One region of the Cellulomonas algicola genome, then DNA from elsewhere that is predicted to be linked to it. Evidence: riboswitches for the same ligand, from Rfam matches in the RefSeq annotation. Region 1 holds a riboswitch; each other region holds the start of a gene.
What was found. A riboswitch is a leader RNA that binds a small molecule or an ion and turns the genes downstream of it on or off. The one in region 1 is predicted to bind S-adenosylmethionine.
Positions count from the first base shown of each region.

Region 2: it holds a riboswitch for S-adenosylmethionine, as region 1 does, so the genes downstream of both, KOV94_RS01650 (aminotransferase class V-fold PLP-dependent enzyme) here and KOV94_RS14565 (ABC transporter permease) in region 1, are expected to answer to the same signal.
Region 3: it holds a riboswitch for S-adenosylmethionine, as region 1 does, so the genes downstream of both, KOV94_RS13420 (LLM class flavin-dependent oxidoreductase) here and KOV94_RS14565 (ABC transporter permease) in region 1, are expected to answer to the same signal.
Region 4: it holds a riboswitch for S-adenosylmethionine, as region 1 does, so the genes downstream of both, KOV94_RS13505 (MetQ/NlpA family ABC transporter substrate-binding protein) here and KOV94_RS14565 (ABC transporter permease) in region 1, are expected to answer to the same signal.

Region 1 is NZ_JAHKSJ010000017.1:263,912-270,982, reverse strand. Features, by position in the region: gene KOV94_RS21320 (GNAT family N-acetyltransferase) at 1-159, opposite strand, end outside; gene KOV94_RS14575 (rhodanese-like domain-containing protein) at 156-572, opposite strand; gene KOV94_RS14570 (NADPH-dependent oxidoreductase) at 651-1,472, opposite strand; SAM riboswitch class IV at 1,650-1,761, shown strand; gene KOV94_RS14565 (ABC transporter permease) at 1,836-2,894, shown strand; gene KOV94_RS14560 (ABC transporter permease) at 2,891-3,883, shown strand; gene KOV94_RS14555 (dipeptide ABC transporter ATP-binding protein) at 3,880-5,628, shown strand; gene KOV94_RS14550 (ABC transporter substrate-binding protein) at 5,703-7,071, shown strand, end outside.
Region 2 is NZ_JAHKSJ010000002.1:356,581-363,651, reverse strand. Features, by position in the region: gene KOV94_RS01675 (pyridoxal 5'-phosphate synthase) at 1-482, opposite strand, end outside; gene KOV94_RS01670 (hypothetical protein) at 535-1,383, opposite strand; gene KOV94_RS01665 (bifunctional lysylphosphatidylglycerol flippase/synthetase MprF) at 1,424-3,109, opposite strand; gene KOV94_RS01660 (GNAT family N-acetyltransferase) at 3,179-3,766, opposite strand; gene KOV94_RS01655 (pentapeptide repeat-containing protein) at 3,804-4,394, shown strand; gene KOV94_RS01650 (aminotransferase class V-fold PLP-dependent enzyme) at 4,486-5,901, opposite strand; SAM riboswitch class IV at 5,943-6,057, opposite strand; SAM riboswitch class I at 6,178-6,272, shown strand; gene KOV94_RS01645 (rhodanese-like domain-containing protein) at 6,279-6,692, shown strand; gene KOV94_RS01640 (O-succinylhomoserine sulfhydrylase) at 6,716-7,071, shown strand, end outside.
Region 3 is NZ_JAHKSJ010000017.1:2,843-9,913, reverse strand. Features, by position in the region: gene KOV94_RS13425 (NtaA/DmoA family FMN-dependent monooxygenase) at 1-957, opposite strand, end outside; gene KOV94_RS13420 (LLM class flavin-dependent oxidoreductase) at 968-2,119, opposite strand; SAM riboswitch class IV at 2,388-2,501, opposite strand; gene KOV94_RS13415 (nuclear transport factor 2 family protein) at 2,635-3,015, shown strand; gene KOV94_RS13410 (DUF4175 domain-containing protein) at 3,173-3,328, shown strand; gene KOV94_RS13405 (CsbD family protein) at 3,368-3,559, shown strand; gene KOV94_RS13400 (hypothetical protein) at 3,582-4,034, opposite strand; gene KOV94_RS13395 (hypothetical protein) at 4,090-4,503, opposite strand; gene KOV94_RS13390 (NAD(P)-dependent alcohol dehydrogenase) at 4,683-5,651, shown strand; gene KOV94_RS13385 (peptidoglycan-binding domain-containing protein) at 5,776-6,963, opposite strand.
Region 4 is NZ_JAHKSJ010000017.1:24,176-31,246, forward strand. Features, by position in the region: gene KOV94_RS13485 (polynucleotide kinase-phosphatase) at 1-1,427, shown strand, start outside; gene KOV94_RS13490 (VOC family protein) at 1,511-1,891, shown strand; gene KOV94_RS13495 (MerR family transcriptional regulator) at 1,938-2,801, shown strand; gene KOV94_RS13500 (PadR family transcriptional regulator) at 2,941-3,666, shown strand; SAM riboswitch class IV at 3,850-3,964, shown strand; gene KOV94_RS13505 (MetQ/NlpA family ABC transporter substrate-binding protein) at 4,440-5,390, shown strand; gene KOV94_RS13510 (methionine ABC transporter ATP-binding protein) at 5,471-6,493, shown strand; gene KOV94_RS13515 (methionine ABC transporter permease) at 6,490-7,071, shown strand, end outside.

The sequences.
Region 1 (7,071 bases):
GGCCAGCGACGCCCGGTAGGTGTCGCTGAGCTCGTAGTCGTGCGCGTAGGCCGCGACGGACAGGCGGGCCACCTCGTCGTGCTCGTGCGGCTCGACGAGGCGCACGACGATCCCGCCGTGCCGCGTCCCGCCGACCCGGTCGGTCGTGGGTGCGCTCACGCGGACGGCTCCCCCGCCGTGACCTCGTCGACCGGGAGCCCCGCGTCCTTCCACGCGGGTGCGCCGCCCTCGACGTGCACGACGTTCGTGAAGCCGCGCGCGCGCAGCTCGGCGGCCACCGGTCCGGAGCCGCGGACCGACCCGCACACCACGACGATCGGCGTGTCGAGCGAGACGACGGGCGCGACGCGCGCGGCCGACGCGAGGTCGAAGTCCGTGTCGACGGCGTACCGGTCGACGACCGTCGCGCCGGGGATCGCGCCGGTGCGCGCGCGGCCGGCGTCGCTGCGGACGTCGACGAGGACGGCTCCGTCGGCGACGCGTGCGGCCGCGTCGGCGGGGGTGACGAGCGGCGCGAGCGCGCCCGCGGCCTCGAGAGAGAGGTCCTCGGCGGGGGCGGTGGATCGGGTCATGAGGGGCTCCTGGGGGTGGCGGTCGGCAGGACGGGTCAGCGGGGTCGGCGTGGCCGGGCGCACGAACGGGCGGGCGGCTCAGCGCAGCGGGAAGCCGCGGTCGTGCAGGTGCTCGCGCAGCCGGTCGCGGCCGTTGAGCGCGTGCGGGCCGGACAGCCGGGCGAGCAGCCGCTCGACCCAGGAGTGCGCGAGGCCTTCGTCGGCGTAGAACGCACCGATGCGCCGCTCGTAGTCCTCGACCGCTTCGTGCGCGATCTCGTCGTAGACCTCGTGGTGCAGCACGGCCGACTGCGGGAGCCGCGGCTTGACGCGCGTGCCCTCGGCGGGGTCCGGGTGCCCGACGACGAGCCCGAAGGCCGGGAACGCGTGCGCCGGGAGCCGGAGCAGCGCGGACACCTCGGCCGGGTGGTTGCGCAGCGCCCCGATGTAGACGGTGCCGAGCCCGAGCGACTCGGCGGCGAGCGTCGCGTTCTGCGCGGCGAGCGCGGCGTCGACGAAGCCGACGACGGCCGTCTCGAGGTACTCGGCGCCCGCGGTGGGTGCCTCGTGCCGGGCCGCGACGGCGTGTGCGCGGGCGAGGTCGACCAGCCAGACGAGCAGGACGGGCGCCTGCACGACGTGCGCCTGCCCACCGGCGAGCTCGGCGAGGCGCGCTCGGGTCGCGGCGTCGCGGACGGCGACGACGCTCCAGAGCTGGAGGTTCGAGCTGGTGGCGGCGGACTGCGCGGCGGCGACGAGCGTCCGGATCGTCGCGTCGTCGACCTCGTCGGGCAGGTAGCGGCGGACGGAGCGGTGCGCGAGCTGCTGCTCGACGACCGGCGACGTGCGCAGGTCGACGGCGAGCGGCGCGGCGTACCGCTCGTGAGCGAGGCGAGCGGTGTCGCGGACGTCGATGCTCATGGGCGGCTCCTCGGTCGGTGCGTGGCTGCGCGCAGGGTCGACGCAGGACAGCCGGCAGTCAACGCCCGCGCGGGGTCGTCTCAGGCGGCGGGACGCACGTGAGACGCCGTGTCCGGATCGTGGGACACGCACGCCGGACCGTTGACCGCCCCCGGCCGCGTTCCTACGTTCCGGGCCGGTCACGAGACCCGACGACAAGCCCTGGCTGGTCGGGCAGCAACCCTCCGGACGTGGCGGGGTGCTCCAGGTGATGACCCGGCACGGCACCCCCGTCGTGCAAGCACGGACGACCGACGCGCGCACCGTCCCGCGCACCGAAGGAGCACCCATGACGCCCGCACCGCACGCCCCGGCGGTGACGCCGTGACGCGGTACCTCGCCCGCCGGCTCGGCCTCGCCGTGCTCGTGCTGTGGGCGGCGTACACCGTGTCCTTCGTCGTGCTCTACGCGCTCCCCGGCGACCCCGTGTCGATCATGTACGGCGGCGACTCGTCCGACGTGACCCCCGAGCAGCTCGACGCGCTGCGCGCCGAGTACGGGCTCGACCAGCCGCTGCCCGTGCAGTACCTGACGCAGCTGCTCGACGCGGTGCGCGGCGACCTCGGCACGTCCGTCGTGAGCAAGCAGCCGGTCACGACGCTCCTCGCCCAGGCGATCCCGCCCACCGCCGCGATCGCGGGGGCCGCGCTGCTGCTCGCGGTCGTCGGCGGCGGGACGCTCGCGGTCGTCGCGACCGCGACGCGCAACCGCGCGCTCGCGGGGTTCCTGCTGTCGCTGCCGCCGCTCGGTGTCGCGATCCCGTCGTTCTGGTTCGGCCTGACGCTCGTGCAGTGGTTCTCGTTCCAGCTGCCGATCTTCCCCGCGCTCGGCAACCAGGGGGCCGCGTCGATCGTGCTGCCCGCCGTGACGCTCGCGCTGCCGACGTCTGCGATCATCGCGCAGCTGTTGTCGCGCAGCCTCCTGCACACGCTGCGCGAGCCGTACGTCGACACCGCGGTCGCCAAGGGCGCGGGCCGGGTGCGCGTGCACCTGCGGCACGCGCTGCGCAACGCGGCCCTGCCCGCGCTCACCGCGACGGGTCTGGTCGTCGGAGGGCTGCTGTCCGGCGCGGTCGTGACCGAGACCGTGTTCTCCCGGGCCGGGCTCGGGCGCCTCACCGCGACGTCGGTCGCCTCGCAGGACATCCCCGTCGTGCAGGGCGTCGTGCTCGTCGCCGCGACGGTCTACGTGCTCACCCACCTGCTCGTCGACGTGGTCTACCCGCTGCTCGACCCGCGCATCGTGACGGGCGGTCGTGCGGCGGGCGTCACGCCCGAGCCCGACGACGCGGGCCGTCCGGCCGCCGACGCGCACGTCACGCCGCCGCCGACCACCGCGCCCGCGGAGCACGCCGACGCCGTCCCCGCCGGAGGTGCGCGATGAGCACGATCGACAGCCTCACCGGCTCAGGCCCGTCGCGCCCCGACGGGTTCGTCCCCACGGCGCTCGACCCGGGCACGCGCGCCGACGACTTCACCGCGACGGCCGCCGACCGGTTCGCCGACGCCGTCCGCGAGCACGACGACGAGCTCACCCACCGCGGCCCGTGGCGGTCCCGCGTCGAGGACCTCGCCCGCCGGCCCGGCCTGGTGCTCGCGCTCGTGTGGTCGCTCGCGGTCGTCGTCGCGGCCTTCGCGCCGTCGCTCCTCGCACCCGGTGACCCGCTCGTCGGGGTGCCGGCCGACAAGCTGCAGCCGCCGTCGGCCGCGCACTGGTTCGGCACCGACCAGCTCGGCCGCGACCTGTACACGCGCGTCGTGCACGGCACGCCGCTCACTCTCCGGGCCGCGCTCGTCGCGGTGCTCGTCGGGCTCGTCGTCGGCGCGCTCGTCGGGCTCGTCGCGGGGTTCGTCGGCGGTCTCGTCGACGACGTCGCCATGCGGGTCGTCGACGTGCTCCTGTCCATCCCCGCGCTGCTGCTCTCGCTCGCGCTCATCACGGTGCTCGGCTTCGGCTCGGTGAACGTCGCGATCGCCGTCGGCATCGCGAACGTCGCGGCGGTGAGCCGCATCATGCGGTCCGAGGTGCTGCGCGTGCGGACGTCCGGGTTCGTCGAGGCGTCGCAGGCGGGCGGCAGCCGCTGGTGGACCGTCCTGTTCGGCCACGTCCTGCCGAACTCCGTCGGACCCGTCGTCGTGCTCGCCGCGCTCGAGCTCGGCGGTGCGGTCCTCGCGGTGTCGTCGCTGTCGTTCCTCGGCTACGGCGAGCCGCCCCCCGCTCCCGAGTGGGGCTCGCTCGTCGCGGGCGGCCGCGACTTCCTGCGCACCTCGTGGTGGCTGACGACGCTCCCCGGCCTCGTCGTCGTCGCGACCGTGCTCGCCGCGGGACGGATCTCCCGCGCGCTCGACGGCGACCCCGGGAGGGCCCGATGACCGCCACGACCTCCGCCGCGCCGGCCGCGGGCGCCCCCACCGCCGAGCGCCTGCTCACCGTGGGCGACCTCGCGGTCTCCTACCGCACGCGCCGCGGCGACGTGCACGCCGTGCGCGACGTCTCGCTGCACGTGGACGCGGGCGAGACCGTCGCGGTCGTCGGCGAGTCGGGCTCGGGCAAGTCGACGACCGCCGCGGCCGTCGTCCGCCTGCTCGCGCCCGCCGCACGCATCGCGTCGGGCACGATCGACCTGCTCGGCCACGACCTCGCGACCGCGTCGCCGCGCGTCCTGCGCACCGTCCGCGGCGCGCTCGTCGGCCTCGTCCCGCAGGACCCGACCGTGTCGCTCAACCCCGTCACACGGATCGGCGACCAGGTCGCCGAGGCGCTCGTCGTGCACGGGCTGGCCGACCGCCGCGGAGCCGCCCGCCAGGCCGTCGAGGCGCTGCGCCGCACCGGCCTGCCCGAGCCCGAGCTGCGCGCACGGCAGTACCCGCACGAGCTCTCGGGCGGCATGCGCCAGCGCGTGCTCATCGCGATCGCGCTCGTCGCGAAGCCGCGCCTGCTCGTCGCCGACGAGCCGACCAGCGCGCTCGACGTGACGGTCCAGCGCCGGATCCTCGACCACCTCGACGAGCTCACCGCCGCGACCGGCACGGGCGTCCTGCTCATCACGCACGACCTCGGTGTCGCCGCCGATCGGGCCGACCGGATCGTCGTGATGTCCCGCGGTCGCGTCGTCGAGGCGGGGACGCCCGACGAGGTCCTCGGGTCGCCGCGCGAGGCGTACACGCGCGCGCTGCTCGCGGCCGCCCCGTCGCTGCGAGGCGCGCGGCGCGCGACAGCCGTCCGTCCGGTGACCGTCCCCGCGGCGCGCGTCCCTGCGGAGCGCGTCCCCTCGACGGCCGGCGGCCCGGCGAGCACGCCCGCACCGCCCGCGCTCGAGGTGCGCGGGCTCGTCAAGCACTTCCCGCTGCCGCGCTCCGGTCGGGACGGGACGGGCGTCCTGCGCGCCGTCGACGACGTGTCCTTCGCGGTCCCGCGCGGCCGGACGCTCGCGCTGGTCGGCGAGTCCGGGTCGGGCAAGTCGACGACAGCGCGCCTCGCGCTGCGCCTCACCGAGCCGACCGCCGGGACGGTCCACGTCGACGGCACCGACGTGACGCGCGCCCGCGGCGCCCAGCTCCGCGCGCTGCGGCGCCGGCTCCAGGTCGTGCAGCAGAACCCGTACGCGTCGCTCGACCCGCGCTGGACCGTCGAGCGGATCGTCACCGAGCCGCTGCGCGCGTTCCGCGTCGGCGACCGGCGCGAGCGCGCCGCCCGTGCGGCCGAGCTGCTCGACCTCGTCGCGCTCCCTGCGTCGGCGCTGCACCGCCACCCGGCCGAGCTCTCGGGCGGTCAGCGGCAGCGCGTCGCGATCGCTCGGGCGCTGTCCGTGCGGCCCGACATCGTCGTGCTCGACGAGCCGGTGTCCGCGCTCGACGTGTCCGTGCAGGCCCAGATCCTCGACCTGCTCGCCGACCTGCAGCGCGACCTGGCCGTCTCGTACCTGTTCATCTCGCACGACCTCGCCGTCGTCCGGCAGGTCGCGCACGACGTCGTCGTGCTGCGGCACGGGCGGGTCGTCGAGCACGGCGACGTCGAGTCGGTGTTCGCGCGTCCCTCCCACCCGTACACGACCGAGCTGCTGGAGGCGATCCCCGGCGTCTCCGTGCGGGCCGAGCACCGAGGAGGTGAGCGATGACCGCCTGTTGTCCCGGCCGTCGCCGCCCCCGGCGTTGACCGCGCCCCCGCCCCGCAGCACCCTGGAGAGACCCCATGTCGCAGTCCCCGTCCCCTGCTCGCACGCGCGCCCTGCGCGTCGCGGCGTCCACCCTCGCGCTCGGCCTCGCCCTGGCCGCGTGCAGCTCCGGCTCCCCCGAGGGCGCCGAGCCGTCCACGTCCGCGTCGAGCGGTCCCGTCGACGGCGGTGACCTCGTCTTCGCGATCGGCAACGACCCGATCTCGCTCAACCCGTCCGGCACCGGCTCGGGCAACGACACGCTCTACGTGACGCGCCAGCTCGTCGACTCGCTGCTGTGGCAGGACCCGGCGGACGGCTCGCTCGAGCCGTGGCTCGCGACCGGGTGGTCGTCGAACGACGACGCCACCGAGCACACCTTCACGCTCCGCGACGACGTGACGTTCTCCGACGGCACGCCCCTCACCGCGGAGTCGGTCAAGGCGACGTTCGACGACATCGTCGCCGCGGGTGCCAAGAGCAGCGCGGCGCCGTCGTTCGTCGGCTACACGGGCACGACGGTCGTCGACGAGCACACCGTGACGGTCGCGTTCGGCACCCCGAACGCCGCGTTCCCGCAGGCCGTGAGCACGGTCGCGCTCGGTGTCGTGGCCGCGTCGACGATCGCCGTGCCGTTCGACGACCGCGCGGACGGCGCGGCCGTCGTCGGCACCGGACCGTTCGTGCTCGACCACTACACGAAGGACACCGAGACGGTCCTCGAGGCCCGCGACGACTACGCGTGGGCACCTGAGGCCCGCACCGACGCCGGTGCCCCGCACGTGGACTCCGTGACGTTCCAGGTCGCACCCGAGGCGAGCGTCCGCACGGGTTCGCTCACGTCGGGCCAGGTCCAGGTCATCGGCGGCGTCCAGCCGACCGACATCGCGACTCTCGAGCAGTCGGGCTTCCCGCTCGTCCACCGCGCCAACCCCGGCATCACGTTCGGCCTCACGTTCAACGGCGCGTCCACGCTGGGCAGCGACCCGGCCGTCCGGGAGGCGATCGGCCTCGCGATCGACCCGACCGAGGTGCGCGACACCGCGCTCACGGACGGGTTCGCCGTCGCCACCAGCGTGCTCGCGAGCACCACGCCGGGTGTCGCCGACGTGAGCGAGCACCTCGACTCCGACCCCGCGAAGGCCGCCGAGGTGCTCGAGGACGCGGGCTGGGAGAAGGGTGCCGACGGCATCTACGCGAAGGACGGCGTGCGCCTCGCGCCGACGCTCGTCTGGATCACGAACTTCTCGCCGAACCAGACGTCCGTCGAGCTGCTCCAGGCCGAGCTCAAGGCGGTCGGCATCGACGTCACCCTGTGGTCGGGCGCCGTCCCGGACTTCCAGGCGAAGCTCAAGTCCGGCGAGTTCGACCTCGTGTGGGGCAACCTGTCCCGCGCCGACGGCGACG
Region 2 (7,071 bases), on a different contig from region 1:
CGCGCGGCCTCGGCGCGCAGGCCGGGCTCGGAGGTCAGCGGGCGGCTCTGCCGGGACGCGGCGGTCGCGGCCTGCGCGTCGCGCGTCCGGCGGGTGAACAGCGCGTCGGCGACGTCGTCGGGCAGGACCTCGACCGACCCGGTGACGTTGACCTGCTGGAGCGTCTCGCGCCAGTACACGGTGAGGGCCGCGCGCGGTCGGGCGGCGAGGTGACGGCCCTTGCGGCTCGTCGTCGAGCTGCCGAAGACGAGGCCGTGCTCGTCGACGGTCTTGAGCAGGACGGTGCGGGTGCGCGGGTCGCCGTGCTCGTCGACGGTCGCCAGGGTCGCGGCGAACGGCTCGCGCAGGCCGCGCTCGCGCGCGGCGTCGAACCACGCGCGCACCAGGGGCATCGGCTCGTGGGGCGGGTTGTCGAACTCCGGGAGGACGAGCGTCGTGTCGCCCGACAGCGTCGCGTCGCGGGGCTCCTGCGCTGGGTCCATGCGCTCACCCAAGCACAGGGCGACGTGGCCCGGCTCGCGGTGGCGCGGGCGTCTACCCGGAGCGCGCAGGCGTGCGGACGTCGTCGTCGCCTGGCGCGTCGCCCGACTCGGCGGCCGCGTTGGCGGGGCTCGTCGCGAGCGCCACGCAGCCGACGAGCGCGACGGCGAGCGCGGCCGCGGCGGGGACTGCCCACCCGTCGCGCACGAAGTCGCCGAGGACCGTCAGGCCGACGACGCCGGGGACGACGACCTCGATGACGGAGACGATCGCGGCCGCAGTCCCGACGGACCCGCGCTCGAGCGCGCGGAGGTAGGCGAGGGCGCCCGCGACGCCGCCGACGACGATCGGGATCGCGAGCGGCTGGAGGACCGTGTCGAGCAGGTCGCCGTCGGCGTGCGCGGCGCGCGCCGCGATCGCGGCGATCGAGTAGCCGAGCCCGCCGAGGACGGCGAGCAGCACGGGCGGCCCGGATCGGTAGGCGGCGAGGGTCGCGACGGCGACGACGCCTGCGGCGGCGATGGTCGTGCCGACGAACCCGTCGGGCGGGTGGACCGCGGGCTGCTCGCCCCCGGCCGCGGCGACGACGACCAGCGCGGCGACGACCGCGACGACCGCGGCGACGTCGAGACGGCGCATCGTCGCGTGCAGGACGACCCGCGCGAGCAGGACGACGACCACGAGCGACGCGGCGATCACGGCCTGCACGACGAACAGCGGCAGGTGGTCGAGAGCCGCGAGCGACAGCAGCCACGCGAGGCCGTCGAGGACGAACGCCGCGACGACCAGCGGCTGCAGGACGGCGCCCAGGCCCCGCGCCCGGCGTGCGCCGACCGCCTGCATGATCGTGCTGATGCCGTACCCGACCGACGACGCGACCGCGGCGAGCAGAGACCCGATCACGCCAGCCGCCCCGCGCGAGGGCCGGACCCGCGCCGGCCGGTCACGTCGGCTGCCCGACGTTGCCGAGGAAGCGCCCGATCACCGGGATCTCGGTGACGCCCTCCGCACCGGCCATGACGACGGCCTGCGTCGCGACGTACTCGACGGAGTCGAGGATCGTGTAGCGCGGCACCCAGCCCGGGTCGAACTTCTCGTTGAACTGGCCGAGGGTCGCCATCTGCGTGCCCTGCGACAGCCGCTGCAGGACGGGCCGCGTGAGCTGGTCGAGGCGCGAGCCGCCGCCCTCGTCGTTCTCGAGGACCTCGCGCAGCACCGCGAAGTTGAGTCCGAGACCGGTGTGCCCGCGCGCCTTGAGCTCGCCGATCGTGTGCACGATGTTCGTGTCGATCAGCCCGTTGGGCAGGCCCTCGACGTCGAGGCGGCGGCGCATGACGTCGAGGGACCAGCCGCCGATCGCGGGCGCGGGCACCCACTGGCAGAACCCGTCGACGCGACCCGCGGACGTCTGCGTCACCGACATCAGCAGCCCGGTGTCCGCGGGGTCGAACAGCCGCGACAAGGTCATCGAGAAGCCGCGCTCGGTCTCGCCGCGACGCGACTCGTCGCTCATCGCCTCGATCTGCGCGCGCAGGTGCGGCTCCATCGTCGCCGGGTCGTGGAACGTCGTCGTGTAGCCCGCCCGCTCGACGCGTCCGACGGCCTGCCGCAGCGACTTGTGCGACCCGCCGGCCGTCGTGAAGGTCGTGCAGTCGACGATCGCCTCGTCGCCCAGGTAGACGACGCGCAGGCCCGCAGCCTCGTAGACGCCGAGCCAGTCCTGACCGGCGCCGATCACGGCGACCGACCAGCCGTAGTCCTCGGTGTAGTCGAGGAACTCGGCCCAGGTCTGCTCTCGCTCCTCGGGCGGCCCGATCGGGTCGGGCGACACGAGCGCGACACCCCCGCGCACCGAGTGCGCCACCACCGAGCGCCCGACGAAGAACCAGTCCTTGTCGTCGCGCAGCGCGAAGTAGTCGAGCGTGCCCGTGCCCCAGCGCTGGACGACCGCGCGGGCCCGCTCGCGCTCCTGCGCGTGGTCCGCCGCGTTGAGCTTGTGCGGACGGCGCGGCGACGTGAGCGTCCACAGCAGCGTCAGCAGGAACGTGAGCTCGAGGACGAACTCGACGGGACTGAGGATGCGGGCGAGCCGCTCGATCTCGTCCGTGCCCGGGTCCCGCACGAGCACCCACACGACGAGCCCGACGGTCGTCACCACGACGAACACGACCGCGAACACGACGAGCAGGACCGCGCGCCGCACGTCGCGCCGGTTGGGCAGCACCGGGAAGGACGCGCCCTGCGTCGCCAGCCAGACCGTGCCGACGACGACGGCGGCCGCGGCGAGCACGTCCGGGCCGCGCACGAGGTGCAGCACCGCCGACGCGACGAGCAGGCCGAGCGTGAGGATCCACGACAGCCGGTGGCCGCGTCGCAGCCCGCGGGCGGTGAACAGCAGCACGATCGAGACGGTGATGAGCGCCGGGCGCGCCGACGCGGTCCCCGCGTTCGGCACGATGTCGTCGAACAGCGCGAGGTCGCGCCAGACCCCGCGCAGCAGGCTCGAGACGAGGCCGACGACGGCCAGGACCCAGACGGTCCGCGACGCCAGCACGCGCACGTGCACGCGACGACGCTGCTCGTCGAGGGCGGATCGGTCGACTCGCGGGAGGAGCACACTGCCCGGCATGCGCCCCAGTCTGCCGGGGGTGACCGTCGGCGCACCCCTCGCGCGGGGTGATCCGTCCGCCGTGCGGCGTCAGACGTCCGGCGTCGTCCCCGCCAGCCGCGCGAGCAGGCCGGCGCGGACCGCGGGCCACTCGTCGGGCAGGATCGAGAAGTACGCGGAGTCGCCGCGCGTGCCGTCGGGGGCGAGGCGGTGGCTGCGCAGCACCCCCTCGGGAACCGCGCCGAGCCGACGGATCGCGCCGACCGAGCGCGTGTTGCGGGTGTCGGCACGGAACGCGACGCGCTGCATGCCCCACGTCTCGAACGCGTGCGTGAGCATCAGGAGCTTGCAGGCCGGGTTGTTCGACGTCCCCCACCAGCGCGGCGCGTAGTACGTGTGCCCGATCTCGACGCGCAGGACGTGGGTGTCCAGGTCGTAGAACGACGTGCTGCCGCGCACCTCGCCCGTCGCCGCGTCGAGGACCGCGAGCGCGACCCGCCCCGGCGTCGCCCGCGCGCGGTCCACCTCGGCCCGCCAGCCGTCGATCCCGACGGGCAGCGGCGACGACATGCCCGCCCACACCCGGTCGTCGACGAACGCGGCGAGCGCCGCCGCGTGGGTGTCGTCGAGCGGGACGAGGCGAGCACCGTGGCCTTCGAGCGTGACGTCGTGGAGCACGGCGGAAGCGTCGCACGGGTCTGGCAGGGTGGCGACCATGGTTTTCTTGGAGCGCGACGGCGACCTGGACGCCCTCGACCTGGTCGGCGAGGACCTCGACGGGCAGGACGGGTCCCACTCCCGGATCCTCGAGTGCACCTTCACGGACTGCTCGCTCGACGGTGTGCGCCTGGACGGCACGCGCGCGTCGGACACCGCCTGGACGCGCGTGCGGGCCGGGTCGCTGTCCGCGGTGTCGACGACCTGGCTCGACTGCCGGTGGGAGGGCGCGCGGCTCGGTGCGGTCGAGGCGCACGGGTCGGAGTGGACCCGCGTCGAGCTGCACGGGGGCAAGGTCGACTACCTCAACCTGCGCGACGCGACGCTCACCGACGTGCGGCTGGTCGGCGTCATGGTCGACGAGCTCGACCTGGCCCGGGTGAAGGCGCGCAAGGTCGTCCTCGACGACTGCCGTGTCCGGCGTCTCGACGTCTCGGGCGCGCGGCTCGAGGACGTCGACCTGCGCGGAGTCGTAGGGCTCGAGCGCATCGACGGCCTCGACGGGCTGCGCGGCGCGCGCATCACGCAGGACCAGCTGCTCGACCTCGCCCCGCTCGTCGCCGAGCACCTGGGCATCGTCGTCGGCTGATCACGCGCCCGTCCCCCGCGGGCCGGGCCCCCTCGGCGCGCGCGACCGACGCGGCCTGACGACGAGCGGGCGCCGAGCCGTCGCGGGCGCGTCAGTCGTCGAGGGCCGGACCGCAGGCGGCGGCCGCGGTGGCGGCGAGGGCGTCGAGGCCGTGGACCTGCACGAGGGGGCGGGTGTCGTCGACGACGGTCCAGCAGGCGTCGACGACGTCGTACCGGGCGGCCGGGCCGTCGGCGAGGTAGCGGCGCAGCGCGTCGACGAGGCGGTCGACGGCCTCGCTCGTCGTGCCGACGCCGACGGACGCGCGGATCGCGCCGCCGGACGCGCCGAGGTGCGCGAGGAGCGGGTGCGCGCAGAACCGGCCGTCGCGGACGCCGATGCCGTGCTCGGCCGACAGGTACGCGGCGACGAGGCCGGGGTCGTGGCCGGGGACGGTGAACGTGAGGACGCCGACCGGGTCCGCGGAGTCGGGCCAGATGCGCGCGACCTCGACGCCGTCGATCGTGCCCAGGCCGTCGACCAGGCGGGCGCGGAGCGCCTCCTCGTGCGCGAGCAGCGCGCCGGCGGGCAGGGCGGCGAGCCGGTCGCACGCCTCCGCGAGCGCGATCGCGCCGATGACGTTGGGCGACCCGGCCTCGTGCCGCGCGGGGGCGGGCTGCCAGACGGTCCGGTCGGCGCGCACGTCGCGCACGGCGCCGCCACCGGCCAGGTAGGGCGTGCCGGTGTCGAGCCAGTCGCGGCGACCGACGAGCGCGCCCGCGCCGAAGGGCGCGTACGTCTTGTGGCCGGAGAACGCGACGTAGTCGGCGCCGGTGCGGGCGAGCGAGAAGCCGCGGTGCGGGACGAGCTGCGCGCCGTCGACGGCGACGCGGGTGCCCTCGGCGTGCGCGAGCGCCACGACCTCCTCGATCGGCAGCGACTCGCCCGTCACGTTGGACGCGCCCGTGATCGTCAGGATCGCGTAGGGCTGGGTCGCGAGCTCGGTGCGCAACGCGTCGAGGGTCTCGGCGACGGTCCGGCCGATCGGGAGGATCGTCGTGGTGTTGCCGTGCCGCTGCGACGACTGCACCCACGGCAGCAGGTTGGCGTGGTGCTCGACGTCGAGGACGAGGACCTTGCCACCGGCGGGGACGACACCCGCGAGCAGGTTGAGCGAGTCGGTCGTGTTGCGCGTGATGATCGCGACGTCGTCGGGGCGCGCGTCGACGAACCGCGCGATGCTCTGCCGGGACGACTCGTAGAGGGCCGTGGACACCTGCGACAGGTACCCGGCGCCGCGGTGCACCGACGCGTACAGCGGCAGGACCTCGGTGACGCGGGCGGCGACGGACTCGAGCGCGGGGGCGCTCGCGGCGTAGTCGAGGTTGGCGTAGACCCGCTGGGTGCCGTCGACGAGCGGGACGGTCGTGTCGCCGCCGACGACGGGCAGCAGGGCGGGGACGGGCTCGCGGGTCGACACCGGGGCGTCGACCTCGGCACAGGACGTGGTCTCGGCGATGACGGACATGGTGCTCCTCACGGGTCCGTGGGACCCGGCACCGACGGCCGGCCCCGCGCTTGCCGTCCGCCGGGCGGCGGTCGGCCTGGTCGTCACCCGGGGCACCCCACCGCGGAGGAGGGTTGCCGGCCAGCGAGCCGGGGCTTCGCGCTGGCGCTCATGACCTGACGACGAGGGTTCCGTCGGCGCCCGTGATGTGTCAACGGGACACGTCGGCCGTCTCGGATGACGGGACAGCGTGTCCACTCCTTGGCGCGTCGGCCGCCGGCGCGCGTAGCATCGCGCCAACCATCCAGAGCGGCCGAGAGATCTGGCTCGACGACGCCGCAGCAACCCCCCGGTCCGCCGGGCGAGGGTGCTACCGCCAGGACCGATGGAGGATCGCGATGCCGTACGCCGGTGACCTGACCCCGCAGCAGGCGTGGGACCTGCTCGCGTCCGACGAGCGCGCCCTGCTCGTCGACGTGCGCACCGACGCCGAGTGGCGGCTGATCGGCGTGCCCGACGCCACCGAGATCGGCGGCCGTGCGGCGCTCGTCGAGTGGACGACCCCGCACGGCCTCAACCCCCGGTTCGTCGACGAGCTCGCCGAGGCGGGCCTGACGCCCGGCGACGAGCGGCCCGTCGTCTTCCTGTGCCGCTCCGGGGTCCGCTCGGTCGCCGCCGCGCAGGCCGCGACCGCCGCCGGGTTCGGCCCCGCGTACAACGTGCTGCGCGGGTTCGAGGGCGACGTCGGCCCCGACGGTCAGCGCGGGCACGTCGGGTGGCGCGCCGAGGGACTGCCCTGGACGACGCTGTGACCGCCGACCGCGTGCCGGGCCGCGTGCCCGGTCCCGGCGACTGGGACGACCGCTCCGTCGACCGCTCGACGCTGCGGCCCGACACGCTCGCCGTCCGCGGCGGGCTCGTGCGGTCCGAGTTCCAGGAGATGTCCGAGGGCCTCTTCCTCACCCAGGGGTACGTGTACGACTCCGCCGCGCAAGCCGAGTCCGCGTTCGCGGGCGACGTCGACCGGTTCCTCTACTCGCGCTACTCCAACCCGACGGTCTCGACGTTCGAGGAGCGCCTGCGCCTGCTCGACGGCGCCGAGGCCGCATACGCGACCGCGACCGGCATGTCCGCCGTCTTCACCGCCCTGGCCGCGCTCGTCCAGCAGGGCTCGCGCATCGTGTCCGCCCG
Region 3 (7,071 bases), 260 kb from region 1:
GGGGTCGTAGGACGTGAGGTCGACGCCCCACACCTGCTCGAGGAACGCGATCGCGCCCGGTCCGGAGACCTGCTGGCGCCGGATGACGCGCGCCCGCTCCTGTGCGTCCGCGAGGGTGTCGCCGAGCACGACGGTCGTCGCGGGCAGGATCTTCAGCGACTCCTCGGTGCGCCCGAGCGCGGCGAGGCGGCCCTTGACGTCGCGGTAGAACGCCTGGCCGTCCTCGAACGTCGAGTGCATCGAGAAGACGACGTCGGCGGTGGCCGCCGCGAAGTCGCGCCCGTCGGCCGAGTCGCCGGCCTGGAACAGGACCGGGTGCCCCTGGGGCCCGCGCGGCGTCGGGAACGTGCCGCGCACCCGGAAGTGCGGCCCTGCGTGCTCGACGTCCCGGACGGCGCCGTCGCGTAGGAACGCGCCGGCGGCCCGGTCGCCGAGCACGGCGTCGTCGTCCCACGAGTCCCACAGCGCGCGGGCGACCGCGACGAGCTCGGCGGCCCGCTCGTACCGCTCGGCGTAGGGCAGGAACCCGCCGCGGCGGAAGTTCGCGCCGGTGAACGCGTCCGACGACGTCACGAGGTTCCATGCGGCACGGCCGCCGGACAGGACGTCGAGCGTCGCGAACTGCCGGGCGATCTCCCACGGCTCGTTGAACGTCGTGTTGATGGTGCCGACCAGGCCGAGCCGGTCGGTGACGGCCGCGAGCGCGGCGAGCACGGGCAGCGTGTCAGGGCGCCCGACGACGTCGAGGTCGAAGATCTCCCCCTTGTGCTCGCGCAGGCGCAGGCCCTCGGCGAGGAAGAAGAAGTCGAGGCGGGCGTCCTCGGCCTTGCGGGCGAGGTGCTCGAACGACGCGAAGTCGATCTGGCTGCCGGAGTCGGGCTCGGTCCACACCGTGGTGCTGTTGACACCCGGGAAGTGCGCGCCGAGGTGGATCTGCTTGCGGGGGCGGTTCGTCATGGTCGGCGGCTCAGGCGATCGCGGTCGCGTAGCGGCTGACGGGGCGCGCCAGGCCGAGCGTGTCGCGGAACGTCGTGCCCGGGTAGGACTCACGGAACACGCCCGCTGCGCGCAGCAGCGGCACGACCTCGTCGGCGATGCCGTCGACGTCGGTGTGCAGCGCGGCGGGCCGCAGCGTGAAGCCGTCGACCGCGCCGGTCGTCGTCCAGTCCTCGATCGTCGCGGCGAGGTCCGCCGCGGTCCCGACGTGCGCGGCACCCTCGTGCGTGCGCCGCCCGGGGGCCGTCAGCGCGTCGAGCAGCGCGAGCCGCTCGCGGGCGGCGTGCTCGGTCCCGCCGAGGACCACGAACAGGTCGGCCACCACGCGGAGCTCGTCGGGGTCGCGCCCGACGGCGGCCGCAGCGGCCCGGATCTCGGCGCGCTGGAGCGCGGCGTCGCCGCGGTCGGCGGGGCGGATGCGCACGACGTCGGCGCGGTGCGCGGCGAGCGCGAACGACGACGAGGACCCGACGCGCACGACGACGGGCGGCTGGCCCTGCGGCGAGCGCGGCGTGATCGACGAGCCGCGCACGGCGAACCGCACGCCGTCGTGGTCGATGCGGTGGATCTTCTCGCGGTCGACGAACCGGCCGGTCGGGACGTCGCGGATCTCGGCGTCGTCCTCCCAGCTGTCCCAGAGCTTGCGCACGACGTCGACGGCCTCGTCGGCCTCGGCGACCGCGTCGGCCTCGTCCTGCGCGGGCTTGCGGCCGAACGCGGCGGCGACCTCGTCGGTCGTGGACCAGCCGACCTGCCAGGCGGCGCGACCGCGGCTCACGTGGTCGATCGTCTGGATCGCCTTGGCGACGTGGAACGGCTCGGTGTGCGTGGTGTCGACGGTCGCGACGAGCCCGATCCCGGAGCTGCGCGGGGCGAGCCGGGCGGAGACGAGCGCGGCGTCGAGCCGGCCGCGCAGCGTCGTGTTGCGGCTGGTGTGCAGCGCGAACGCGTCGTCGAACAGGACGTAGTCGAGCGTGGCGCGCTGCGCGGTCGCGACGAGCTGGCCGAGGCGCTCGGGGTCGAACAGGCGGTGCGGCTCGGAGCCGGTCGCGCGCCACGCCTCGGGGTGCGCGCCGGCGTCGGAGAGGTCGAGGCCGAGGTGGGTGCGGGGGGTCACGGTCATGGTGCGGGTCCGTCTCTGGGGTGCACGGCGGTTGCGGGCGCGCCGAGGGCGCGTCCGTGCCGGGACGTGGCGGTGGGGTGGGACGAGACGCCCGCGTCAGCGGGCGGCGGGGTCGGGGCGCGACGGGCTCCGACCGACGGTGCGGCGAGCGCGGGTGTCAGCGCGTGCGACAGGAGCGCAGGGGGCGACAGCGACACGTCAGGACGGCTGCGCGTCCAGGGGCTCGCCCGCTCATCGCTCTCTCCTCACGGCAGGCCGTGGGCCTGCGTCCGCGCCGTTGCCGTGGGCGGTGCGCTCACGGCCTGGTCGTCACCCGGGGCACCCCGCCGCGCGGGAGGGTTGCCGTCCAGCGAGCCGGGGCTTGGTGCTGGAGCTCATGACCCCGAGGTCTGGTGACCCCGGTGACGAGCACACTAGAAATCCCGACTGGATAGGTCAAGTATCGCCGCCGGTCGTTCTCGCATGCTGGACATCGATGTCCACCATGCGCACGTCGCGGTGCCACACTGCCCGGCATGTCCACACCCGAGCCGCACGCCTTCGCCGCCGCCTGGGTGGCCGCTTGGAACGCGCACGACGTCGAGACCGTCCTGGACCACTTCGCGGACGACGTCGTGTTCACCTCGCCCTTCGCCGCCCGGCTCCTGCCCGCGACGCAGGGGGTCCTGCGCGGCAAGGACGCCCTGCGGGCCTACTGGACGGAAGGCCTCCGACGGGTCCCTGACCTGCGGTTCTCCGTCGAACGCGTGCACGCCGGCGTCGACGTGCTCGTCCTCGGCTACCGCAACCAGTCGGGCGGCGTGGTCGACGAGGTCCTGCGCTTCGTCGACGGGCTCGTGGTCGAGGGGCACGGCACCTACCTCGTCGACCCGCCCACCGCGCAGGCGGGCGTCTGACGCAGGACTTCTCACCCCGCGTACCACCGTTCGCACAGGCCCGCCCGACGTGCGGCGCGCCCCTGGTCGCACGACCATGAAGGAGTTGCGACTGGAGAACCGCGGTCGTGGACGTCCGGCGGCCAACCCCGGCCACCGGGTCGAGAGAGGCAGTCAGATGGCTCTGTGGCTCATCCTCATCATCGCCGGCGTGGTGATGATCGTCCTCGGCGTCGCCGTCGAGGCCGCGAAGGTCCTGCTGTGGATCGGCATCATCCTGCTCGTCGTCAGCCTCATCGGCTGGCTCGTCGGCAGAGGGCGTCGCGCCGTCTGACTCCCCCGCACACGACAGCCCTCACGAGAGGAGAGACCCATGGGTCTGGACGACAAGATCGAGCACGCCGCCGAAGAGGCGAAGGGCAAGGTCAAGGAGGGCGCCGGCCGCGCGAGCGGCAACGAGCGCCTCGAGGCCGAGGGCCAGGCGGACCAGGCGTCCGCCAACGTCAAGCAGGCCGGTGACAAGGCGAAGGACGCCGTCGACGACGTCAAGGACGCCTTCAAGTAGACCGCTGCACCGGCTCGGCCGGTCAGCCCCGACGGGGACGGTCCGCACGGGCCGTCCCCGTCGTCGTCCCCGCTGGTCCCGCGGCCGTCCCCGCCCGCGCCGCGCGCATCCGCAGCCCGGCGACGCACTCGACCACGCCGACGGCGGCGAACGCCCACTGCACGGGCGACGTCCAGCCGACGAGCGGCAGCTGCACCGCGACCCACCCGGTCAGCGCCGCGCCGCCCACCGCCGCGACGACGGGCGCGTCCGCCGTCCGTCGCAGCGCGGTCACGAGCACGACCGTCTGCGGGACACCGACGAGGACCGCCAGCGCGACGGCCGGCACGACCGGCCCGGTGAGGGGCAGCACCTGCTCGAGGTCGTCGACGAGCGGCGCGAACGCACCCGACAGGAAGCCCTGCACCCCCGCGACGACCCCGACGAGGGTGAACGCGGAGAGGCCCACGACCCACCGGCGCGCTGCACGTCCCATGGTCCGACGCTGCCACCGCCGTCGCCGTCACGGACCGGACCTCCGTCCCGGGCCGTCAGGACACGAGGATCTGCGTCGCCGACTCCTTGAGCATCGCGTCCGCCCAGCGCGCCTGCCGGATCGTCTCCGAACGGCAGCGCTGCGACAGGTCGACGAGGTCCCGCGCGCGCACGCCCTGCGCCGCCTGGCCGATGAGCTCCCAGTCGGAGGCGACGCCGTGCGCGAGGCCGTGCGCGAGGACGTCGACGGTCCGGAGGTCCGGCAGCAGTGCGAGCTCGGGCGCGCGGGCACGCCCCGGCGTCGTGGTCCGGGTGTGGACGTGGTAGATCGTCCGGCCCGGGACGAGCTGCAGCGGCAGGTCCTCGGACGGCAGCGCGTGCGGCGGCACGTACGGGACCGCGCGCAGCAGCGCCCGCCCCTCGGGGTCGAGCGCCGCGTACTCGTCGGCCTCGCACGGCGCGCCCGTCACCAGGTCGCGGCCGTACGTCTTCGCGTCGCCCGGCGCCGCCGGGAGGCCGTCGCCGTAGAGCCGCTCGGTCCCGAGCGGGCGCTCGTCGACGCGTCGCCCGCGTCTGCACGCCGCCCGGCCGTCGCGACGCAGCCGCTACGGTGGCAGCGCCTGCCCGCCGCACCGGCCCGGAGGACCCGATGAAGGCCGTGGAGTACACGGAGTACGGCTCGCCCGACGTGCTGCGCGTCGTCGACGTCGACCGGCCCGAGCCGGGCCCCGACGAGGTGCTGGTCGCCGTCCGGGCCGTCTCGGTCAACGGCTCCGACTGGGAGGGGCTCACCGGGCGACCCGCCTACGCGCGGCTCGGCGGGCTGCGCCGGCCGCGTCGGCGGGTGCTCGGTTCGGACGTCGCCGGGACCGTCGTCGCGGTCGGCGCCGACGTCACGACGTTCGCACCTGGCGACGACGTGTACGCCGACCTCCTCGACCGCCTCGGCTGCTTCGCCGAGCACGTGTGCGCACCCGCCCGGTCCTTCGCCCCCCTGCCTGACGGGATGTCGTTCGTCGAGGCGTCGGCCGTGCCGCAGGCCGGGGTCATCGCGATGCGCGGCATCGTCGACCGCGGCCGCGTGCGCGCCGGGCAGCGCGTGCTGGTCAACGGCGCGGGCGGCGGCGCCGGCACGTACGCGGTGCAGCTCGCGGTCCTCGCGGGCGCCGAGGTCACGGCCGTCGACACCGCGCACAAGGCCGACCACCTGCGGTCGCTCGGGGCCGTGCGCGTCCTCGACCACCGCGTCGACGACTGGACCCGGCCCGGTCCCTACGACCTGGTCCTCGACCTGGCCTGCTACCGGTCGGTCGGTGCGATCGCGCGCGGCGTCGCCCCCGGTGGCACCTACCTCGTCGTCGGCGGCGCCGTCCGGTCGCTGCTCCAGGTCCTGGTGCTCGGGCCGCTCGTCGGCCTGGCGGGGCGGAAGCGGCTGCGCGTGCTCGCCGTGCCGCTCGGCGTCCGGCACGTCGGGCCGCTCGTCGACCTGCTGCAGGCCGGCACCGTACGCACCGTCGTCGGCCGCACCTTCCCGCTCGAGCAGACCGCCGACGCGCTGCGCCACCACGGCTCGGGCCACTCCGTCGGCAAGGTCGTCGTCACGGTCGACCCGACCTGACACCTCGCGCAGCCGCCCGTCGACGTCAGCCGTCAGTCGTCTCGCGCGCCGAGGGGCCGGCATCCGTCACCTCGCGCCGACGGGCCGGCGTCCTTCACCGCGTGTCGGCGACCGCCGACGACCGTCAGCCCTCGTCCGTCTCCGCATCCTCGTCGGGTGCCTCGTCCTGCGACGCGTCGTCTCCCGGGCCGTCGTCCGGCGCGGCGTCGTCCGCCGGGGCCCCGGCCGCGAGCGCCGCAGCCACAGCCGCCTGCGCCGCCGCGATCGTCGCCGCGTCCATCACACCGGTCGCGGGCACGCCGAGGTCGGTCTGCAGCGCGACGACCGCCTGCGTGAGCGCGTCCGTCCACGTGCCGTCGACGGGCCCGTCCCAGTAGCCGAGCAGGTGCAGCGTCTGCTGCAGCGCGGCCGTCGACGCGACCGCCGCAGTCGCCGCTGCCCCGCCCTTCGCCTCGAGGTCCGCGCGCAGGGCGGCGTCCGTCGCCTTGTCGACCGTGCCCGTCACCGGCAGCCCGTGCGCGGCCTGCAGCGCCTCGACCGCCGCGACCGTCTGCGGGCCGTAGACCCCGTCGACCGGCCCGGTGTCGTACCCGGCGTCGGTCAGCGACTGCTGGAGCGTCGTCGTGTACGCGACGAACGCCTCGTGCGCCGCGGCCTGCTGGTCGTCCGCGAGGCAGCCGGTGGTCACGAAGAGCCGCAGCCACGCGGCCTCGAGCGCCACCGCGGCCGCGTCGAACTGCTCCGACGCCTGCGCGAGCGGCGTGTCGTCGCCGATGCCCTCCTTCACCGCGGTGAGCTCGGCGTCCGCCTGCCGCACGCGCTCGACGAGCTCCGCGGGCGCGAGCGGGGTCGCCGTGGCCGTCGTCGGCTCGACGGGTTCGACCGGCGCCCCGGACGCCGCCTCCGACGCCTCGAGCTCCGCGAGCGCCGCCCGGGCCTGGGCCAGGTCGTTCTCCGCGTCCGTCACCGCCTCGTGCGTGGTCTGCGCCTCCTGCGCGTCGTCGACGACCTGCGCCCGCGGCGCGCGCAGGTCGTCGCCCGCGGTGACGACGTCGCCGACCGTCGGTGCGGTCGAGACGAGCAGGTCGCCGTAGCGGTCGAGCGCGTGGATGTAGCCCGTCGCGCTCGCGCAGAACGCCTCGGTCGCCGCGGCCGACGCCTCCTGCGCCTCCGTCAGCGCGCGTTCCTTCGCCGTGACGTCGGCGCGCGCGCGGTCGAGGTCCGACGGCTCGTCCTCGTCCTGCGCGCACCCCGCGACCAGCGCCACCAGCAGCGCGACCGTCCCGCCCCGCACCCATGTTCGCGTCCCCACGACGTGCTCCTCCCCCGACAGGGTCGGCGCTCCCACGACCGCCGACCGCCCGGGCCACCCCCGCGGCCCCCGCCCATCGTCGACGGGCTGCCGGACGCACCGCCCCAC
Region 4 (7,071 bases), 240 kb from region 1:
GGGTGAACAACACGATGTGCCTCGACACGGGCTGCGTGTTCGGCGGGCACCTGACGGCCCTGCGCTACCCGGAGCGTGAGGTCGTGCAGGTCCCGGCGGAGCGGACGTGGTGCGAGCCGGCTCGGCCGCTCGACGCGGTGCCGTCCGGCACGGCGCGACGCGACCCGGACGTGCTCGACGTGTCGGACGTGCTCGGCCGCCGCTCGGTCGAGACGACGCTGCTCGGACGCGTCACGGTCGCCGAGGAGAACGCGGCGGGCGCGCTGGAGGTCATGAGCCGGTTCGCGGTCGACCCGCGCTGGCTGCTGTACCTGCCGCCGACGATGAGCCCGTGCGCGACGGCGCCCGACGGCGACCTGCTGGAGCACCCGGCGCAGGCGTTCGACGCCTACCGGTCCGACGGCGTCGGCACGGTCGTGTGCGAGGAGAAGCACATGGGGTCGCGGGCCGTCGTGCTCGTCTGCCGCGACCAGGCGGCGGCGTCGGGACGGTTCGGCATGCCCGACGGTGTCACCGGCGTGGTCCACACCCGGACGGGACGGCCGTTCTTCGACGCCGCGCGCTCCGAGGCGCTGCTCGCGGTCCTCCGCGACGCCGCCACGGCCGCCGGGCTGTGGGACACCCTGGGACCCGACGACGGGCCGACGGGCTGGCTGCTGCTCGACGCCGAGCTCATGCCCTGGTCGGTCAAGGCCGGTGATCTGCTGCGCCACCAGTACGCGGCCGTCGGCGCGGCGGCCCGGTCGGCCCTCTCGCCGGCCGTCGACGCCCTGCGCGCGGCGGCGGCCCGGGGCCTCGACGTCGCGGGGCTGCTGGACCGTACTGACGCACGGCGGCGCAACGCCGACGCGTTCGCCGACGCCTACCGCCGGTACGTGTGGCCGACCGACGGCCTCGACGGCGTGCGGCTCGCGCCGTTCCAGGTGCTCGCGGCGGACGGCCGGACCTTCGAGACGCAGGACCACCTCTGGCACCTCGACGTCGCGGACCGGCTCGTCGCCGCGGACGCCGCGGGCGTGCTGCAGGGCACCCGACGGCTGGTCGTGGACGTCGACGACGAGGCGTCCGTCGGCGCAGGCGTCGCCTGGTGGACGGACCTGACCGGGGCGGGCGGTGAGGGGATGGTCGTCAAGCCGCTCGGCAACCTCGTGCGCGGCCGCCGGGGCGGACCCGCGCAGCCGGGGATCAAGGTGCGCGGCCGCGAGTACCTGCGGATCATCTACGGCCCGGACTACACCGAGCCGGCGAACCTCGAGCGGCTGCGGTCGCGCAGCCTGGGCCGCAAGCGCGGGCTGGCGCTGCGGGAGTACGCCCTCGGGCTGGAGGGGCTCGCACGCGCGACCTCGGGCGAGCCGCTGTGGCGCGTGCACGAGGCCGTGTTCGCGGTCCTGGCGCTGGAGTCGGAGCCCGTGGATCCTCGCCTCTGACCCTTGCACCTCACGTGACGTGAGGGCCTAGCGTCGGCGGTGCGGGCGCCGGTGCCCGCGGCACGACCGACCGGGAGGCTGCGATGACCCAGCTGGTGCCCTACCTGACCGTGCACGACGCGACGACGGCGATCGACTTCTACGCGACCGCGTTCGGGGCGACGGAGACCGGCGAGCGGTACACCGAGGACGACGGGCGGATCGGCTTCGCGGCGCTCGCGATCGGCGGGCGGCCCTTCTACCTGTCCGACGAGTACCACGACTACGGCGCCTACGCCCCGGCCACGCTCGGGCACGCGACGGCAGCCGTCGTGCTGGAGGTCGACGACGTGGACGCCGTGTACGCGCGGGCGGTGGCGGCGGGCGCGACGGTGGACCGCGAGCCCGCGGACCAGGGCGACGAGCGGCGCGGTTGGCTCGTCGACCCGTTCGGTCACCGCTGGGCGATCCACTCGCCGCTCTGAGCCGCGGCACGGGCCGGTGGGTCCCGACGAGCGCGAGGCGGGCGGGGTGAGCGAGCGGGCGGACGACGACGGCGCGCCGGGCGAGGGGACCGGCGGCGCGGGCTGGCGCGTGGGCGACCTCGCCGCGCTCACAGGGCTGACCGTCCGCACGCTGCACCACTACGACGACGTGGGCCTGCTGCGGCCGGACCGGACAGCCGCCGGTCACCGCGTCTACCGGCGTGCGCACGTCGAGCGCCTGTACCGGATCAGCGTGCTGCGGCGGTTCGGGGTGTCGCTCGACGACATCGCGGCGGCGCTCGACGCGCCCGGGTGGACGCTCGACGGCGCGCTGCGCACGCACCTCGCGGAGCTCGAGGACCAGGTGCTGCGGATGGAGCGCCTGCTGCACCGGCTCAGCGCGACGCGTCCCGACGTCGCCGGCGACGGGACGGCACGGCGCGGCGACGACGCGGGCGACGTGGACGTGTGCCGACGCCTGCTGGCGGTGCTGGAGGACACCGCGGTCGCGTCGACCGAGCCGCTGCGGCGCGTCGCGGTCCTCGTGTACGCCGACCTGGAGGCCGCGCACCGGCACCTCGTCGAGGTCTTCGGGCTGGAGCCCGGGCCGGTGCACCGCGACGACGGGGGGACGGTCGTGCACGGCGAGGTCCGGACGGCCGACGGGATCGTCATGCTGCACCGCGTGGCGCCGGAGTGGCGGCTGGCGTCGCCGGCGACGCTCGGGGCCGCGACGGCGATGCTCGTCGTGACGGTCCGCGACGTCGACGCCCACCACGCGGCGGTCGTCGCGCGCGGCGGCACGGTGACGTACCCGCCGACGGACCAGCCGTACGGCGTGCGCGAGTACGGGGCGCTCGGGCCGGAGGGGGAGCCCTGGTCGTTCTGGTCACCGCTGCCGCCGCCCTGACGGGTCCAGGGTGTTGCGAACGATGTATCAACGATATATCGTTCAGGACGTTGGCATCGCGCCGCACCCCTCCCGGGTCGTCCCGGTCGAGCCGTGCCCCGCACCCCCGCCGACGCCCACGCACCTGAGGAGACCACCCATGCGACACCACCACGTCCACCACCGCCCCGCCGGTCCCGACGCCTTCGACGAGGACGCCGCCGGCAGCCCGTCCGGCCCGCCGTTCGGACCCGGGTTCGGCCCGGGCTTCGGCCCCGGCGGGCCCGGGTTCGGACCTGGCGGGCCCGGGTTCGGACCTGGCCCGCGCGGCGGCCGCGGCTTCGGCGTCCACCACGGCGGCCCGCACCCGCGTCACGGCGGTCGCCGCGGCGGCCGGGCCGGTCGCGGCGACATCCGCGCCGCGATCCTGCTGCTGCTCGCCGAGCAGCCCATGCACGGCTACCAGCTCATCCAGGAGATCGGCACGCGGTCCGAGGGCCGCTGGCGGCCCAGCCCGGGCGCCGTCTACCCGGCGCTCGCGATGCTCGAGGACGAGGGCCTCGTGACCCTGTCCGCGCAGGGCGGCCGCCGGATGGCGAGCCTCACCGAGGCGGGCGCCGCGTACGTCGAGGAGCAGCGCGACGCGCTCGGCGCGCCGTGGCTCGACGCCCAGGAGCGCCCGGTCCACCCCGGCCGCGCGCTGCGACCCGCCCTGGAGGCGCTCTCGGGCGCCGCGGTCCAGGTCGCCCGCACGGGCACCCCGGAGCAGGCGACGGCCGCGCTCGCGATCGTCGAGCGCGCGCGGCGCGACCTCTACCTCGTCCTGGCCGGCGAGCCGGTCGCGACGGATGGCCCGACGGGCGAGACGGCGACGCCCGAGGCCTGAGCGCGCGACGGCGCCGGCGCGGCGCGCCCGGGGCGCCCGCACGACGACGAGACCCCCGGTGCACCCGCACCGGGGGTCTCGCGCGTCATGACCGACGGGCGCGGACGGCCGGGGACGGGCGTGCCGCCGGTGTGACGAGCGTGACGCCGGGGCGTCGCGTCGCGTCGTCTATCCTGGGACCTGGTTCACGAGCTGCAGCGTCAAGTACCCGGCTGGCTGCACGGCAACCCTCCTGATCGAGCGGGGTGCCCCGGGGCGAGAACCGGTGGTGCGTCACGGCGGCGCCCACAAGTCGACCGGCGCCCTGGCGCCCGAGGAGGACGCATGACCCCGCAGCCCGTCGCCCGCGCGCTCGTCGCCCGGTCGATCGGTGCGCCCGCCCGCGTGACATATCCCGACAGTGCTGGTCGGAATTTGACACGTGTCCAGGACCTTCGCTTCACTGACGCCACCGCCCGGCACTCCGTCGCCGGCGCGCGAGGAAGAGGTCGATCGATGGACACCCGCGAGGCCCGCACCATGACCGCCGCCACGGCCGTCATGTGTCGCATGCCCGCGTGTCCGGCGACCCACGGCCAGCTGGTCTGACACCGGCACAGCGCCGCCACCGTCGCACCTGAGCCGCCGGCGCACCGCGCCGTGCGCCTCGACCGACGGCACCCCGCCGTCCTCGTCCCACCGCCGCACCGGCCCACGGCCACGCGGCCGGCGTCCCACGACGCCTGTCCCTGACCCGCCCGGATCCGTCGGGCACACCGCAAGGAGACCCACCCATGTCCGAGAACGTCCCCGTCCTCCCGGCGAAGAACGGCGGCAAGCGCCGGACCGGCCTCGCCGTCGGTGCGGTCGTCGCCGTCGTCGTCCTCGTCGGCGCGCTCGTCTTCGCGTTCACGCGTCCCGACGCCGACGACTCCGCCGCCGGTGACGGCGCGACCGTCGTCCGCCTCGGCACGACCGACGTCGGCCAGCCGCACTGGGAGATCCTCAAGGAGCTCGCCGCGGAGGAGGGCATCGACCTCGAGATCGTCGGCTTCTCCGAGTACACGCAGCCGAACCCGGCACTCACCGAGGACGAGATCGACCTCAACGCGTTCCAGCACATCCTGTATCTGGCCGACCACAACAACAACACCGGCGACGACCTGCAGCCCATCGGCTCCACGCTGATCGTCCCGCTGCCGCTGTACTCGCAGAAGCACACGGACGTCTCCGAGTTCACCAAGGGCGAGCAGGTCGCGATCCCCAACGACGCGACCAACCAGGCCCGCGCGCTGTTCGTGCTCGAGGAGGCCGGCCTGATCGAGTTCACCGGCGAGCCGAAGGTCCCGACGCCGGACGACGTCGACACCGACGCGTCGACCGTCGTCGTGCGCCCTGTCGAGGCGTCGCAGACCGCGGGCCTCATCGGCGACCCCGACGTCGCGGGCGTGATCGTCAACAACAATTTCGCGACCGACGCGGGCTTCGACCTCGACAGCTACGTCTTCGCGGACGACCCGAACTCGCCGGGGGCCCAGCCGTACATCAACATCATCGCGGCTCGCCCGGACGACGCGGACAACCCGACGTACCAGAAGATCGTCGAGCTCTACCACGACCCGAAGGTGCTCGAGTCGGTCGTCGAGTCGTCCGGCGGCACCGCCACGATCGTCGAGGGCTACGACGCCGCCAAGCTCCAGGACGTCCTGGCGCAGACGCAGGAGAACCTCAAGGCCGCTGGCTGAACCGGTCCGCGCGGTCCGGTCCCCACCACCCCCGGGGACCGGACCGCGCGGCCGTCGTCCGTCCCCGAAAGGTCCCCCACGTGACCCCCATCATCGAGTTCCGCGACGTCACCAAGGTGTTCGACGGCCCGAACGGGCCGATCCGCGCCGTCGACGGCGTCGACCTCGCCGTCGAGCAGGGTGAGATCTTCGGCGTCATCGGCTACTCCGGCGCCGGCAAGAGCACCCTCGTGCGGCTCATCAACGGCCTCGAGCGCGTCACGTCGGGGCAGCTGGTCGTGGACGGCGACGACGTCGCCGCGCTGTCCGAGCGCGCGCTCGAGCGCAAGCGCCGCGACATCGGCATGATCTTCCAGCAGTTCAACCTGTTCTCGTCGCGCACCGTCGCCGGGAACGTGGCGTTCCCGCTCAAGGTCGCGGGCTGGCCCAAGGCCGACCGCGACCGGCGCATCGCCGAGCTGCTCGACTTCGTCGGCCTGCTCGACCGTGCGCACTCCTACCCGGACCAGCTGTCCGGCGGGCAGAAGCAGCGCGTCGGCATCGCGCGGGCGCTCGCGGCGCAGCCGAAGATCCTGCTCGCCGACGAGTCGACCAGCGCGCTCGACCCGCAGACCACGCAGGACGTCCTGCACCTGCTGCAGAAGGTCAACCGCGAGCTCGGCGTGACGATCGTCGTCATCACGCACGAGCTCGAGGTCGTGCGGTCGATCGCCGACCGCGTCGCCGTCCTGGAGAACGGGCGCGTCGCCGAGCAGGGGAGCGTGTTCGACGTGTTCACGCGCCCGCAGGCGGACGTCACGCAGCGGTTCGTGTCGACCGTCGTGCACGACCGGCCGCGCGGCACCGTCCTCGAGCGGCTCCAGCGCACCCACACCGGGCGGATCGTCACCGTCACCATGACCGACAGCTCGCGGCTCGGGTCGGTGCTCGCGTCGGCGGGTGCCTCGGGCGTCGCGTTCGAGATCGTCTACGGCGGCATCGGCACGCTGCAGGACCAGTCGTTCGGGTCGCTCACGCTCGCGCTCGACGGTCCCGACGCGGCCGTCGACGCGCTCGTCGCGCAGCTCGGTGCCGTCGCGCCTGTCGAGGAGGCCGTCCGATGAGCGCGCTCACGTCGGCCCTCACGGCTGGGCCGCCGGCGGTCGCGTCGCCGTCCGCCGCGACGGTCCTCCGCGCTGCCGGGGACTTCGACCCCGCGTTCCACGGCCCCAAGCTGCTGCAGGCCGCCGGCGAGACGCTCTACATGGTGTCCGCGACGCTGCTCATCGGCGGGGTCCTCGGGCTCGTCCTCGGCATCGCGCTCTACACGACGCGGCGCGGCGGGCTGCTGTCGAACCGTCCCGTGTTCGGGGTGCTCAACCTCGTCGTCAACGTGTTCCGGCCGATCCCGTTCCTCATCCTGCTGATGATCATCGCGCCCGTGACCGTCGGGCTGATCGGCACCCGGCTGGGCAGCACCGCGATGATCGTGCCGTTGTCGTTCGCCGCGACGTTCGGGGTGTCCCGGATCGTCGAGCAGAACCTCGTCGCGATCGACCCCGGCGTCATCGAGGCGGCCCGCGCGACCGGCGCGTCGCGGTGGCGGATCGTCCTCACGCTGCTGGTCCCCGAGGCGCTCGGCCCGCTGATCCTCGGGTTCACGTTCGTGTTCGTCGCGCTCGTCGACATGTCCGCGCTGGCC